DNA from 2 places in the Neobacillus sedimentimangrovi genome. Region 2 is predicted to be linked to the other one. Evidence: predicted binding sites of a transcription regulator. Region 2 holds the regulator's gene; the other holds the start of a gene.
What was found. Region 2 encodes Rex, which represses fermentation and respiration genes when NADH is low (regulators of the CRP and FNR family bind a similar motif). Its sites were predicted from a motif close to TTGTGAAATATTTCACAA; they were not measured.

Region 1: a site for Rex is predicted at 4,600-4,617, ahead of GZA11_RS01425 (AtpZ/AtpI family protein). Genes of this name have one in related genera too.

What each region holds. Positions count from the first base shown of each region.
Region 1 is NZ_JAAFZF010000002.1:6,543-13,902, forward strand. Features, by position in the region: gene glyA (serine hydroxymethyltransferase) at 56-1,297, shown strand; gene upp (uracil phosphoribosyltransferase) at 1,456-2,085, shown strand; gene GZA11_RS01420 (S8 family serine peptidase) at 2,243-4,546, shown strand; gene GZA11_RS01425 (AtpZ/AtpI family protein) at 4,889-5,107, shown strand; gene GZA11_RS01430 (ATP synthase subunit I) at 5,115-5,489, shown strand; gene atpB (F0F1 ATP synthase subunit A) at 5,512-6,222, shown strand; gene atpE (F0F1 ATP synthase subunit C) at 6,326-6,538, shown strand; gene GZA11_RS01445 (F0F1 ATP synthase subunit B) at 6,726-7,253, shown strand; gene GZA11_RS01450 (F0F1 ATP synthase subunit delta) at 7,250-7,360, shown strand, end outside.
Region 2 is NZ_JAAFZF010000015.1:1,834-9,193, reverse strand. Features, by position in the region: gene groL (chaperonin GroEL) at 1-546, opposite strand, end outside; gene groES (co-chaperone GroES) at 600-884, opposite strand; gene GZA11_RS07160 (CPBP family intramembrane glutamic endopeptidase) at 1,162-1,884, shown strand; gene GZA11_RS07155 (YdiK family protein) at 1,884-2,084, shown strand; gene GZA11_RS07150 (redox-sensing transcriptional repressor Rex) at 2,229-2,885, opposite strand; gene moaC (cyclic pyranopterin monophosphate synthase MoaC) at 2,915-3,403, opposite strand; gene GZA11_RS07140 (ABC-F family ATP-binding cassette domain-containing protein) at 3,545-5,467, shown strand; gene tsaD (tRNA (adenosine(37)-N6)-threonylcarbamoyltransferase complex transferase subunit TsaD) at 5,925-6,947, opposite strand; gene rimI (ribosomal protein S18-alanine N-acetyltransferase) at 6,944-7,360, opposite strand, start outside.

The DNA.
Region 1 (7,360 bases), on a different contig from region 2:
CAATTAAGAGGGAATTTTCGAAATACTTTTTATCCATGATGAAGGGGGATTAATCATGATGCATTTGTCTCAAGCTGATGAACAGGTTTTTCAAGCAATTCAAAAAGAACTCGGCCGCCAGCGCTCGAAAATCGAACTGATTGCCTCAGAAAATTTTGTCAGTGAAGCGGTAATGGAAGCGCAAGGATCCGTGTTAACAAATAAGTACGCGGAAGGCTACCCAGGACGTCGTTATTATGGTGGTTGTGAGTACGTGGATATCGTCGAGGATTTGGCTCGCGAACGTGCGAAGCAAATTTTTGGAGCAGAATATGTTAATGTTCAGCCGCATTCAGGTGCTCAAGCAAATATGGCTGTATACTTTACAGTTCTTGAGCCAGGGGACACAGTGCTTGGCATGAATTTATCTCACGGTGGCCACTTAACACACGGTAGCCCAGTTAACTTCAGTGGTATTCAATATAATTTTGTTGAATATGGTGTGGACAAAGAAACTCATCGTATTAATTATGAGGATGTACGTGCGAAAGCCCTAGAACATAAGCCAAAGCTAATTGTAGCCGGTGCGAGTGCCTACCCACGCGAAATTGATTTTGCTAAATTCCGTGAAATCGCAGATGAAGTGGGAGCTTATTTAATGGTGGATATGGCTCACATTGCTGGTCTTGTTGCAGCAGGACTGCACCAAAATCCAGTGCCTTATGCTGATTTTGTTACCACTACAACCCATAAAACCCTACGTGGACCGCGCGGCGGTATGATCCTTTGTAAAGAGGAGTGGGGAAAGAAAATTGACAAGTCCATCTTCCCTGGAATTCAAGGTGGTCCACTAATGCATGTGATTGCAGCCAAAGCCGTTGCTTTTGGGGAAGCACTTCAAGACAGTTTCAAAGAATATGCTTCAAACATCATTGCAAACGCGAAACGCCTTGCGGAAGGTCTGCAAAAAGAAGGGTTGCAACTAGTTTCCGGTGGTACGGACAACCATCTATTGCTTGTAGATGTAACTAGCCTTGGGTTAACGGGTAAAGTTGCAGAAAAAGTGTTGGATGAAGTCGGCATTACCGTTAATAAGAATACCATTCCATTTGACGAAAACAGCCCATTTGTGACAAGCGGTATTCGCATTGGTACAGCTGCCGTTACAAGCCGTGGCTTTGGGCTCGAAGAAATGGACGAGATTGCTTCTATCATCGCCTTTACTTTGAAAAACCATGAGGATGCATCTAAGCTTGAGGAAGCACGTGCACGTGTTGAAACCCTAACAAACAAATTTAAACTTTATCCTGAATACTAATGCTAGAAATCGGCCTAACTAGAAAAGTAGGCCGATTTTTTTCAGTGGGAAATATTTTTTAGAAAATTCATACATGATGATAAGTGTTGCTCACAGACTGTTTTTTCTGTAAAATGAGACGACTGCAAAAATTATTTTTTTAAAAAGGGGCGATAAATATGGCAAAGGTCTATGTCTTTGACCATCCGCTTATCCAGCACAAACTTACTTACATACGTGATAAACATACCGGTACAAAGGAATTCCGTGAACTAGTGGATGAAGTAGCTACTTTAATGGCGTTTGAAATTACAAGGGACATGCCTCTTGAGGAAACTGACATTGAAACCCCTGTATGTGCGACAAAATCCAAAGTGCTTTCTGGTAAAAAAATCGGAATCGTTCCAATTCTACGTGCTGGCATCGGCATGGTGGACGGTATTTTGAAATTAATCCCAGCTGCAAAAGTAGGGCATATTGGCTTGTACCGTGATCCAGAAACATTAAAACCGGTGGAATACTACGTTAAACTCCCAAGTGATGTGGAGGAGCGTGATTTCATCGTAGTCGATCCGATGTTGGCAACAGGTGGTTCAGCAAACGGCGCGATCACTGCTTTGAAAAAACGCGGTGCCAAAAATATTAAATTTATGTGTTTGATTGCTGCTCCAGAGGGAGTGGAAGCTGTAAAAGCTGAGCACCCGGATGTGGATATTTATATTGCTGCCCTTGATGAAAAATTAAACGACCATGGTTACATCGTCCCTGGTTTAGGGGATGCTGGCGACCGTTTGTTTGGTACGAAATAGAATAAATGATTGGAGAGTCAGGCTTATGCCTGGCTTTTTTATATACAAAAAAATGTAAAAACTAAAATACCCACCTATATTCCCCCATCCATTTTTATCCTTCGCATACTTTCTCCTTCTAAAGAAAACGATATGAAAAAAAAGGGGAATTTTTTATATGAAACTTTTACTCGCTCTGATATTAGCTTTTCAAGTTCCGACAATGGCACCATCGTTACCCAATAACCACGTAAAACCAAATGTTTCAGTACCGAAAAAACCGCTCATTCATCCGCCGATTCCCAAACCTACAAAGAATATCATTGCTATTGTGATGCTGGACAAAATACAGACGGATGCACAAATAAAGGAACTCATCAAACCTTTTAAAGATATTAAACTAAGGCGTATCTTTAAAGAGGCGATTAACGGTTTTTCCATTGAAGGTAGTCCGGAGGCTATTGCTCAATTGGCAAACCGATATCCCGTTAAACATATCTCACCAGTTAACGAGTATCGGGTTGAAACTCAAGAAAGCGTCCGAATTATTGGCGGCGAGGGAGCACGTCGATTTTTCGATAAACAAAATAGGAGGCTGACCGGCAAAGGGATTAAGGTGGCAGTCATTGACACCGGAGTCGACTATACCCATCCTGACTTAAGGCGAAATTATGCTGGCGGACACGATCTTGTGGACAATGACAAGGACCCAATGGAGACACGTTCACCGGGTACAGCCACCATCCATGGTACTCATGTGGCTGGGATCATCGCCGGGAATGGAAAGATTAAGGGAGTTGCACCAGAGGCAAAAATCTTGGCCTATCGGGCTCTTGGTCCGGGAGGTGGCGGGACGACTGAGCAGGTATTAGCAGCGATAGAGCAGGCCATTAAGGATAAGGTCGACATCATGAATCTATCACTGGGAAATACGGTGAACGGACCTGACCTGCCCCTTAGCCAGGCACTTGATAATGCCGTGGAAAAAGGTATCGTGGCGGTGGCAGCCTCGGGCAATTCGGGGCCAAAGGTTTGGTCGGTAGGGTCACCGGGAACATCCTCAAAAGCCATCTCTGTCGGAGCATCGACGCCCACCATGGAAATCCCTTATTTATTAATAGAAGGGATCCGGGACAAATTTCGTATCCAGCCGATAGAGGGCTCGGGAAAATGGACCTTGGACCGCTCACTTGAATTGGCCGATGGCGGCATAGGTAGGAAGCAAGATTTAAGAAATGTTAGAGGAAAAATCGTTTTAATTAAACGAGGGACATTGACTTTTTCAGAAAAAGCCAAAAACGCGATGGAGGCGGGAGCAAAAGCAGTCCTTATCTATAACAATACGAGCGGAAACTTTATAGGGAACCTTGAAGCTCCTCTTCATTTCCCAATCGGAACCCTTTCCAAGCAGGATGGACAATTATTAAAAAAAGAAATGAAAAAGCGTCGCCTTTTTATAAGAGTTTCAATTACCAAAGAGAAAGATCAACTTGCTGATTTCAGCTCAAGAGGCCCGGTAACAGGAACATGGGAAATTAAGCCGGACATTGTCGCTCCGGGTGTCGCCATCAACTCGACGATTCCGGGAGGATACATGTCACTGCAAGGAACGAGCATGGCGTCACCACATGTCGCAGGTGCAGCTGCATTGATCAAGCAGGCTCATCCCGATTGGACACCGGAACAAATAAAGGCCGCTCTGATGAATACGGCCAAACCTCTTATTAAATCTTCTGACATGAACAGGAGTACTAAATCTGGCAGGCTGACAGACAAGCCAGAATTCTTTTCCCAATCGAATGCGCCTCACTACCGTACCTTTGAACAAGGGGCCGGCCGCATTCAGGTGGATGAAGCGATAAATGCTGAGTCCCTTGTATCTCCTGGTAGCATTCGGTTTGGAAAATTCACTGAACAAAATAATGTGCACAAAATGGTGTTACGTGTGGAGAACACGAGCGGTCGCCCTCAGGGATATTCATTTGAAATCCCAAAACATGTCGAGGGCTTAATGTGGCACCTTCCGAAGACGTTTTCTCTGAAAGCAGGGGAATCTAGAGAAATGACGGTGGAACTAAAGGTAAACCCAGATATTTTTAAGGAAAAGATTCATGACGGTTACCTCACCTTAAAGGCGGGAAAATCTCAAATTCACATCCCTTATCTTTATGTGCTTACAGAGCCAAATTATCCGAGGATCATGGGGTTTGAATTTGCAGAGGGAGATGTTCCGAATACTTATCGTTACGAAGTCTATTTGCCGGGCGGAGCGGAGGAGTTTGGAATTGCTTTATTTCACCCGGATGACTATCGCTTTATCGGATTTTTGGATACAAGTACAAATGTTAAAAAAGGGTTGGTTCAAAAAGCTTTGAAAGTAGCGGACATCCCGTATAAAGGTACTTTTTTGGCTAAGGTTTTTGCTAAGAAGGCCGGTAAAGAGGATTCCATTCAGACAATGATTATGATTGAAAAAAGATAGGGAGTGAGGCGTGTTTTCAGCCCCTCTCTTTTCTGTAACAATTCAATGTCATTATCTGAAAATGTTCACAAAATTGTCACAAAATAACCAAAAAATCGGAAAGATTTACAATACAATAATAGTGTTAACTATCGCTTCCAATTGGAAAAAATTTTGGGAAATTGTAAGGGAATAAATCTCGGAAATACATTGACATTGTAGGGTCCCTATTGTATGCTAACAAAGGGAATCCGTGAGAGGGTTTTCAAGTTGTTTATACAATTTTAACAACGTTATTGAATTTCCAATTGCCTCTGACTTTTATATAGTTTTTCATTCTCTTTAAGTGAGGATGATTCACCGATGAAAAATGACCGCAATCCACTAAAGGCGATAGCCCTAATGTCCACTATACTCGCCCAGTTGGCGGGTTCCACACTGATTGGTGTTTTTTCAGGAAAATGGCTGGATAAACACTTTGATTCAGAACCAATTTTCTTAATAATCGGATTGTTTATTGGGCTCGGGGCAGGAATCTATTCTATGTTGGTATCCGTCCGACATTTCTATTCAGGAGACTAAACATACCATGCCAGAATTACAAGCGATGTTTACTAGACAACGAAAATGGATGTTTTTTTTATTGTCTATTTATGTACTTGGTTGGGGGTTCACAGCCTATCAACCAATCTTTCTTGGTTTAATTTTTGGGACAAGCTTGAGCTTCTTTAATTTGTGGTTGATGGTCAAAAAAACGGGACAATTTAGTGAAAATGTTCTCAAAGGGAAAAAGGTGCGATCGCTTGGTTCTTTTTCACGGATGGCAACTGGTGCACTTGCTGTCGTTGTCGCACTGAGGTATCCGGAACAATTTCATCTCATTAGTGTGGTTATAGGATTAATGACATCCTACATTGTCATTATGATAGATTTCTTTATTCATTCTTTAAAAATACATAAGTAGCGGGGAAGCGAGGTGAATTCTGTTGCATCACGGAGCATATGTAGTAGATTTACTAGGTCTCAAATTTAATTTAGGTAATGTTTTGATGATTACCGTAGCCTCTGTGATTGTTTTCTTAATCGCCGTTCTTTCCACTCGCCGTCTTGCGATGAAACCTACTGGAATGCAGAACTTCATGGAGTGGGTTATGGATTTTGTAAAAAACATCATCAAAAGTACGATGGATTGGAAAGATGGTGGTAGATTCCATGCCCTTGGAATTACGATCATTATGTACATCTTTGTTTCAAACATGCTAGGGCTGCCGTTTTCAGTTGTAATTGATGGAAACCTTTGGTGGAAATCACCAACGGCGGATCCGGCAATCACATTGACATTAGCAACGTTGGTTGTTGGATTGTCACACTATTACGGGGTAAAGCTAAAAGGAACAAGAGAATACGGAAAGGAATTCTTAAGACCATTCTGGTTTATGTTCCCAATTAAAATTATTGAAGAGTTTGCCAACACTTTGACTCTCGGTCTCCGTCTCTACGGTAACATCTATGCTGGTGAAATCTTATTAGGTTTACTTGCATCCGGATTGGCAACTGGAGTTGGCGGACATTTAGCCGCATTCATTCCGATGTTGGCATGGCAAGGTTTCTCCATTTTCGTTGGCGCGATTCAAGCCTTTATTTTCACAATGTTAACAATGGTGTACTTGTCTCACAAAGTGAGTCATGACCATTAATATTAGTAATTGCAGCGCCCTCACAGGGTCCTGAATTATATATAGAAATACCAATTTTTATAAAAAATTAATTATTTATACATTTTAAGGAGGAAATTTTACAATGGGTCTTTTAGCAGCAGCAATTGCAATTGGTTTAGCAGCACTAGGTGCTGGTATTGGTAACGGTCTTATCGTATCTCGTACAGTTGAAGGTATCGCACGTCAACCAGAAGCTCGCGGTATGCTTCAAACAACAATGTTCATTGGGGTTGCGTTAGTTGAGGCGATTCCAATCATCGCGGTTGTAATTGCATTCATGGTACAAGGTCAATAATCAATAGTAATTGACGTCAAAAGATGGCGAAGATCATTCATGAGAACCTTCGCCATTCGTTTATGTCTAAGGTGGTACCTAACACCTTTTACCTTAAAATAGAAACAAGTAACTTACATTACCTTTTAACAATGAAAATTACTGGATTGGATATAGAGGAATGACTCTTGAAGGGAGTGATCTCGAGGTGTTAACAAGCGGATTATTACTTGGGGCTGCAGCAAGTCACGAGGGTATTAATACTGGTGATATTGTATTCCAGCTACTTATGTTTATCATTTTGATGGCATTGCTTAAGAAGTATGCTTGGGGCCCATTAATGGGCGTCATGAAGCAACGGGAAGAATATGTGGCAGGCGAAATTAATGCAGCAGAAAACAGCCGTAAAGAAGCAGAGAAATTATTAGAAGAACAACGCAATCTTTTAAAAGAAGCGCGAACTGAAGCGCAAAACCTTATAGAAAATGCGAAAAAGCAAGGCGATGTGCAGCGTGAAGAAATAATTGCTGCAGCGCGTGCAGAAGCTGAGCGCTTAAAAGAAGGTGCGAAGCTGGAAATTGAGCAACAGAAGGAAAGAGCGGTTGCAGCCATTCGCGAACAAGTGGCTCACTTATCTGTATTAATTGCCTCTAAAGTTATTGAAAAAGAGTTGAGTGCTGAAGATCAGGACAAGCTCATTAATGAATACATTCAAGAGGCGGGAGATATCCGATGAGTAACTCCATGGTAGCGAAGCGCTATGCATCAGCACTTTTACAAATTGCGAAAGAACAGCAGCTTCTTGGAGTGATTGAGGAGGAACTTCGCGTCGTCAAAGAAGTG
Region 2 (7,360 bases):
AGTGAAGCCTTTAGATTCTTCGATTGTGATAACACCGTCGTTACCAACACGTTCCATTGCTTCAGCGATTAATTGGCCAACTTCTTCGTCAGCAGCAGAGATTGAAGCAACTTGTGCGATTGAAGATTTACCTTCGATTGGCTTGGAGATTGCTTTTAATTCTTCAACAGCAGTAGCTACTGCTTTTTCAATACCTTTGCGGATGCCCATTGGGTTCGCACCAGCAGTAACGTTCTTTAAGCCTTCGCGGATCATTGCTTGAGCAAGAACAGTTGCAGTTGTTGTACCGTCACCGGCAACATCGTTTGTTTTGCTTGCAACTTCAGCAACAAGCTTTGCACCCATGTTTTCAAATGCATCTTCTAATTCGATTTCTTTTGCAATTGTTACACCATCGTTAGTGATAAGTGGAGAACCAAATTTTTTCTCAAGAACCACGTTACGTCCTTTAGGTCCAAGAGTTACTTTTACTGCATTTGCAAGTGTATCTACACCGCGAAGCATCGCACGGCGAGCGTCTTCACTAAACTTAATCTCTTTAGCCATGTTAAAGAACCTCCTCGTATATTAGAAACTTGTTATTTTTTAAGTCTTAAATCTTACTCTACTACAGCAAGAATATCACTTTCACGTAAAATTAAGTATTCAGTACCTTGGTATTTCACTTCAGTACCTGCGTATTTTGAGAAGATGATGCGATCGCCTACAGAAACTTCAACAGCTACGCGCTCACCGTTGTCAAGCACGCGGCCAGTACCTACAGCTACAACTTTTCCTTCCTGAGGCTTTTCTTTTGCTGTATCAGGTAAAACGATACCGCTTGCAGTTTTTTCTTCTGTTTCAACTAGTTCGATGATAATGCGATCACCTAATGGTCTTAACACTAAAAACAACCTCCTCAAATCTATGTGCTCATAATTCATTGTTAGCACTCACACTCAATGAGTGCTAACACAATTATTATAATAAAGAATCTAAAAATCTTTTGCAAGTATCATGTTTAAATTTTTTTGAAAAAGTATGTATTTTTTTTCCACCCTACTATCGTATGTAAATAATTGAATATTTATTTCGCTTTTTTAAAACGTATTCTACATTGAAACTAAATGACTTTTAACGTTAGAATGGTAATAAAATAATAGAACTAAAGGAGACATACTATTGAAAAAGGAATATTGGATTATTTTAATTGTGTATATTTGTATGCATCTATCCAACTTAGTAGCGATTCCTTTATTGATGATTAGCTTTAAATTTACGGGTGTGGATCCGGGATTAGCTACTCCTATTTGGCTCATCGCTAGTTTTACTATTGCGCTTATCATTATTTTATTTATATTAAGAAAAGAAATAAGAACTGGAGGGAAAAGTGAAAGAAGCTTATCAGCGGGGAGCTTGATCAAGTGGGCCATTTTAGGATTTTTTCTCGCCTTATTTGCCCAGTATGCAGCTGCTATAATAGAAAATCTTCTCGGTATTGAAATGGGCTCTGAAAATACCCAGCAAATATTAGGCATTATTGAAACCTTTCCACTTGCCGTCCTAGTTACCAGTATTATTGGGCCGATTTTAGAAGAGATTGTTTTTCGAAAAATTATTTTCGGAGCTTTACATAAAAGGTTTCATTTCTTTATCGCAGCATTAATTAGTTCTGTTATTTTTGCTATCGTTCATATGGAGCCAGTACATATTCTCATTTATTCTTCAATGGGCTTTTCATTTGCTTATCTATATGTAAAAACTAAAACCATTCTTGTACCGATTTTTGCCCATGTATCGATGAATACATTGGTCGTATTGGTGCAGTCTGTTTACAAAGAAGACATTGAGCGACTGCTTAAAGAGGCAGAAGCGGTTCAAAACTTTATCGGAGGATTCTTCTAATGAGACGTTCACCTTTGTTTTCCGGATTAATCTACTTCCTACTTGGAAGCTTATTTACCTATTTTGCAATTGAGGATGTCCAAAATAATGGCTGGGGTTTTTTCAGCTATCTCTTGGTCATCCTCGCCACTTTTGATTTTGGCTCCGGCCTAAAAATGATCCACTTTCATTTTAAATATAAGGATCAGCTCAAAAAATAAGGTGACAGGCACCGTGTAAAAAATTTACATTGTGCCTATCACCTTTTTCTTTTGATTAAGGCATGATCTTGTTTATTCCTAGGAGAATTCTATCAATTTAAAGAAAAGGACTTTTCACTTTAATAGTGAAAAGCCCTTTTAATGTTATTCCTCTATTTCCTCATTATTTGGATAATGCTTTAAAAAATATACTAATGACTGTAGCTCGATGGCCAAATCGATGTGATGAACGCGAATTGACGGAGGGACATTTAACCTCGCAGGGGTGAAATTCAAGATCCCTTTGACATTCGTTTTTACAATTTGATCAGTAATAACTTGTGCCACATTTGCAGGTACGGTTAAAATGACTACCTGGATATTTTCCTCCATCAAAATTCGTTCCAACTCATCCATGGAGTAAACCGGAACTTCTCCTATAGATGTACCAATTTTTGCAGGATCTACATCAAAGGCACACTCAATTTTTGTATTATTATTTTTTAAAAAATTATAATGTAAAAATGCAGTACCAAGGTTCCCTACCCCTATTAAGGCAACCTTTGTTAATTCATCCTGGTCAAGCGTTTTTCGGAAAAAACTGAGCAGATAATTGACATTGTAACCATATCCTTTTTTCCCCAAAGCGCCAAAATAAGAAAAATCTCTTCTTATTGTAGCTGAATCAACCTTTACCGCTTCACTAAGTTCGGCCGAAGAGACCCTTTGTTTCCCTGACGAATGCAGGTTTTTGATGAAACGATAATATAAGGGTAGCCTCTTGGCCGTTGCCTGCGGTATTTTCGTCGTTTCATTTGTCATATACTCCTTCACCCCGCACAAATTATTCATTACATTTCTCTTTTAAAATCACCATTTTTCCCGCCAGTTTTCTCTACCAAAAAAGTCGGTCCAATTACCATACCTTTATCTACTGCTTTACACATATCATAAATAGTTAAAGCACAAACAGAAGCAGCTGTGAGCGCTTCCATCTCTACACCTGTACTTCCTTTTGTTTTAACTAATGCTTCGATATGCAAAGTATATTGTCCGTTCACTATTTGTCCCCAAGAAAAACTAATATCGACACCTGTTAAGGGAATTGGGTGGCACATTGGAATAATATCCCATGTTTTTTTGGCTGCCATAATAGCCGCTACTTGAGCCACAGCCAGAACATCGCCTTTTTTCATTTCATTGTTTACTATTTTATCATAAATTTCCTTGCTAACAGTGATACTGGAACAAGCGATGGCCGTTCGTGCCGTTTCCGGCTTTTCGCTGACGTCCACCATCTTTGCTCTGCCTTGTTCATTAAAGTGAGTAAATTCAGCCATATAAAAAAAGCCTCCCATAAAATCATACAATATTTTGACCGATATGTGTGCGTAAGTTTGAACGCATGATGACATTTTTTTACTTTATTGATGACCAATCGGGAATACGGTACACTATTCCTATGTATAGAGGTGAAAATAATGATTTTATTACAAGTTAATCAACTACAAAAATATTATGGTGCTGACCTTATTTTATCGAATATAAAGCTAGAATTACAATCCCGGGACCGTGTCGCCCTTGTTGGCCGAAACGGCGCGGGAAAATCAACTTTGCTTAAGATTATCGCCGGCCAGCTCAGTTATGACGGCGGGGAAATCATTAAACCAAAGGATGTCACTATTGGCTATTTAGCCCAAAACACTGGACTAGAATCCAATTTATCCATTTGGGAGGAAATGCTGACTGTATTTGAAGAGCTTCGCACGATGGAAAAGTCCTTGCGAAGACTTGAAGAGCAAATGTCTGACCCAAGTGTTTTTGAGGATCAAGAAAAATATGAAAAAATCCTAAAAGAATATGACCAGCTTCAAGTAACATTTAAAGAGCAGGGTGGCTATCAATATGAAGCCGAAATACGGTCTGTCCTTCACGGTTTAAGCTTTCCAGATTCGTCTGTCATGATCTCCAGTTTAAGCGGTGGCCAAAAAACACGCCTCGCCTTGGGGAAACTACTATTAACAAAACCAGACATTTTAATTTTGGACGAGCCGACCAACCATCTTGATATTGAAACACTTTCCTGGCTAGAGCAATACTTACAGGGTTATGATGGTGCGATATTAATTGTCTCTCACGACCGATATTTTTTAGATAAAATCGTTACTCAAGTATATGAAATTTCCCGCACACAAATCCAACGCTACATTGGCAATTATAGCTCATATCTAGAGCAAAAGGCGGCCAATTATGAACGGGAAATGAAGCTCTATGAAAAGCAACAGGAAGAAATAGCGGCCTTAAAGGACTTTATCCAGCGGAACTTAGCACGGGCCTCTACGACAAAACGTGCCCAAAGCCGCCGAAAAAAGCTAGAGAAAATGGAAATTATGGACCGTCCATTAGGAGACGAAAAATCTGCTTCCTTTTCATTTGAAATTGACAAACAAAGTGGCAATGACGTATTAGCTGTAGATTCACTAGCCATTGGGTATAACGGGAAAAAAGTTTCTGAGAATATTTCCTTTCGGGTATATCGAGGAGACAGTATTGCCGTCGTCGGTCCTAACGGTATAGGTAAGTCTACATTATTAAAAACGCTCCTAAAAAAACTTCCTGCCCTATCCGGAGAGGTTCGCTATGGGACAAATCTCTCCATTGGTTATTACGATCAAGAACATGCCAACTTAACCTCAAATAAGCGTGTGTTAAATGAGCTCTGGGATGAATACCCGCTAATGACGGAAAAGGAGATCCGAACTGTTTTAGGGAATTTCTTATTTTCCGGTGATGATGTTTTAAAAAATGTCTCTTCTTTAAGTGGCGGTGAAAAAGCGAGATTGGCTCTAGCCAAGCTTATGTTGAAAAAGGCAAACTTGCTAATATTGGACGAACCGACCAACCATTTGGATATTGACAGTAAGGAAGTTCTTGAAAATGCCTTAATCGATTATCCGGGAACAATTGTGTTTGTTTCCCATGACAGATATTTCATTAATCGAATTGCAACCAAAATACTGGAGCTAAGCCCTGAAGGCAGCACGGAATATCTTGGGGATTATGATTATTATGTAGAGAAAAAACTAGAGCAAGAAGAACTTGCAGCTCTCTCTCAAAAAGCTTCACAAAAAAATGAGGTGGATACCGCTGATTCATCCGCAAAAAGGAATTATAAGCAAGATAAAGAATCGAAAAAACTAGAACGTCAACGTAAGCGAAAATTAGAGGAAATAGAGTTACGAATTGAAGAGCTTGAGGAGCTAATACAAGATTTAGAACAGCAATTATGCCAACCTGAAATCTTTCAAGATCATGAAAAAGTATTGGAGATTAACATAAAAAATGAAAAAGCAAAAGCGGAACTCGAACAGTTAATGGAAGAATGGGCAACGTTAGCCGAATAATGTGGATAACCGGGTCTGAAAGGGCCCGGTTCTTTATTTTACGTAGACCAAAAGCCCCGTTTCTTCCACAGACTTATTCACATCTAAAAATCTTTTATTTCAATTATCCATAGGGCTTATCCACTATATCCACAACAAAAATCGTATTTATCCACAATATCAACAAAATTTATAAACTTATCAACAAATAAAGAAAATTTTGATTTATCTTTCCAAACTTTATCCACAACTTAAGTAAATTTTATAAAAATTTTGCTCCCAATTAAACAGTTCATTAGTCTCATAACTTTCCATATATAGTAAGATATAAACCATTTTAATTAATTAATCGTTTGATTAGTTTTTCAATTTGTTTAATCAAACGTTTGATTAACTCTTTAACATACTTACTCCAAATTTCAAATAAATGTTAGAAGCTATTTTCTGTCATGAAAAAAACCCTTCCACATAGGAAGGGTCAAGTATTATAAATTTCAATGTCCAGACCTGGAATAGCGTTAAGTGACAGATCTGCTCTGATTCCTTTTTCAAACATAACACTGCCAGCCGCAGCGATCATGGCCGCATTATCAGTACAAAGTGATAATGGAGGAATCACTAACTCAATCTTTCCATCAGAGAAGGTTTTTTCAAGGGCACTTCTAAGTCCCTTATTTGCAGCCACACCACCTGCAACCAGTAATTGCTTCACTCCATATTCCTCAACAGCCTTTTTGGTTTTAGTTACTAAAACATCGATAACACTTTCCTGAAAACTGGCTGCTAGATCCTCGGGAGCAATTGTCTCCCCTCGCTGAGCGGCATTATGAACGGTATTAATAACAGCTGATTTTAATCCACTAAAGCTAAAATCATAAGAACCTTCCTCAAGCCAGGCACGTGGCAAATCAATTACCGGACATCCTTCATGTGCTAGGCGGTCAATATGAGGACCTCCAGGGTAAGGCAAGTTTAATGTTCTTGCTACCTTATCATAAGCTTCTCCAGCAGCATCATCACGCGTTTCCCCTATTACCTCAAAATGGCCATGCTCTTTCATATAAACCAGCTCCGTATGACCGCCTGAGACTACTAACGCTAAAAGTGGAAACTTTAGCTCGGTCACTAATCGGTTAGCATAAATGTGACCAGCAATATGGTGTACAGGTACAAGTGGTTTATTATGGGCAAATGCAAGCGCCTTTGCTGCATTTACACCTATCAATAGGGCGCCCACTAATCCAGGCCCCTCCGTTACTGCAATGGCATCTATTTCTGCAAAGGTAATATTTGCCTGCTTTAAGGCCTCTTCCATCACGATTGTTATTTGTTCTACATGATGTCGTGAAGCAATTTCTGGTACCACTCCACCAAAACGTTTATGGCTTTCTATTTGTGACGCGACAACATTGGCCACAATTTCACGACCATTTTTTATAATTGCTACCGCTGTCTCGTCACAACTTGTTTCAATTCCTAATATCCATTGATCCTTTTTCATAAATTCACCCACATCACTAAGGCATCCTCTTGATTATCTGAATAATAATTTTTCCGAATGCCCCCATTTTGAAAACCAAGTTTTCGATAAAGAGATTGTGCAACCTCGTTCGTTACCCTAACCTCAAGCGTCATGCTCTTAGCTCCCATTTCACGGGCAACTGCCATAAGTTTTCGCATCATTGCCTCTCCCAATTTTCTGCCTCTATACTCAGGAAGAATCGCCACATTGGTCACATGTGCCTCATCAATAACCAGCCACATTCCGCTATAACCAATAACTCGATGATCTTGTTCAAGAACGATATAAACAGCAAACTTATTATTGTATAATTCATTATAAAACGCTTCAATACTCCACGGGGTGGTAAAGGAGGCCTTTTCAACCTCATAAACTTGGTTGATATCCTCTTC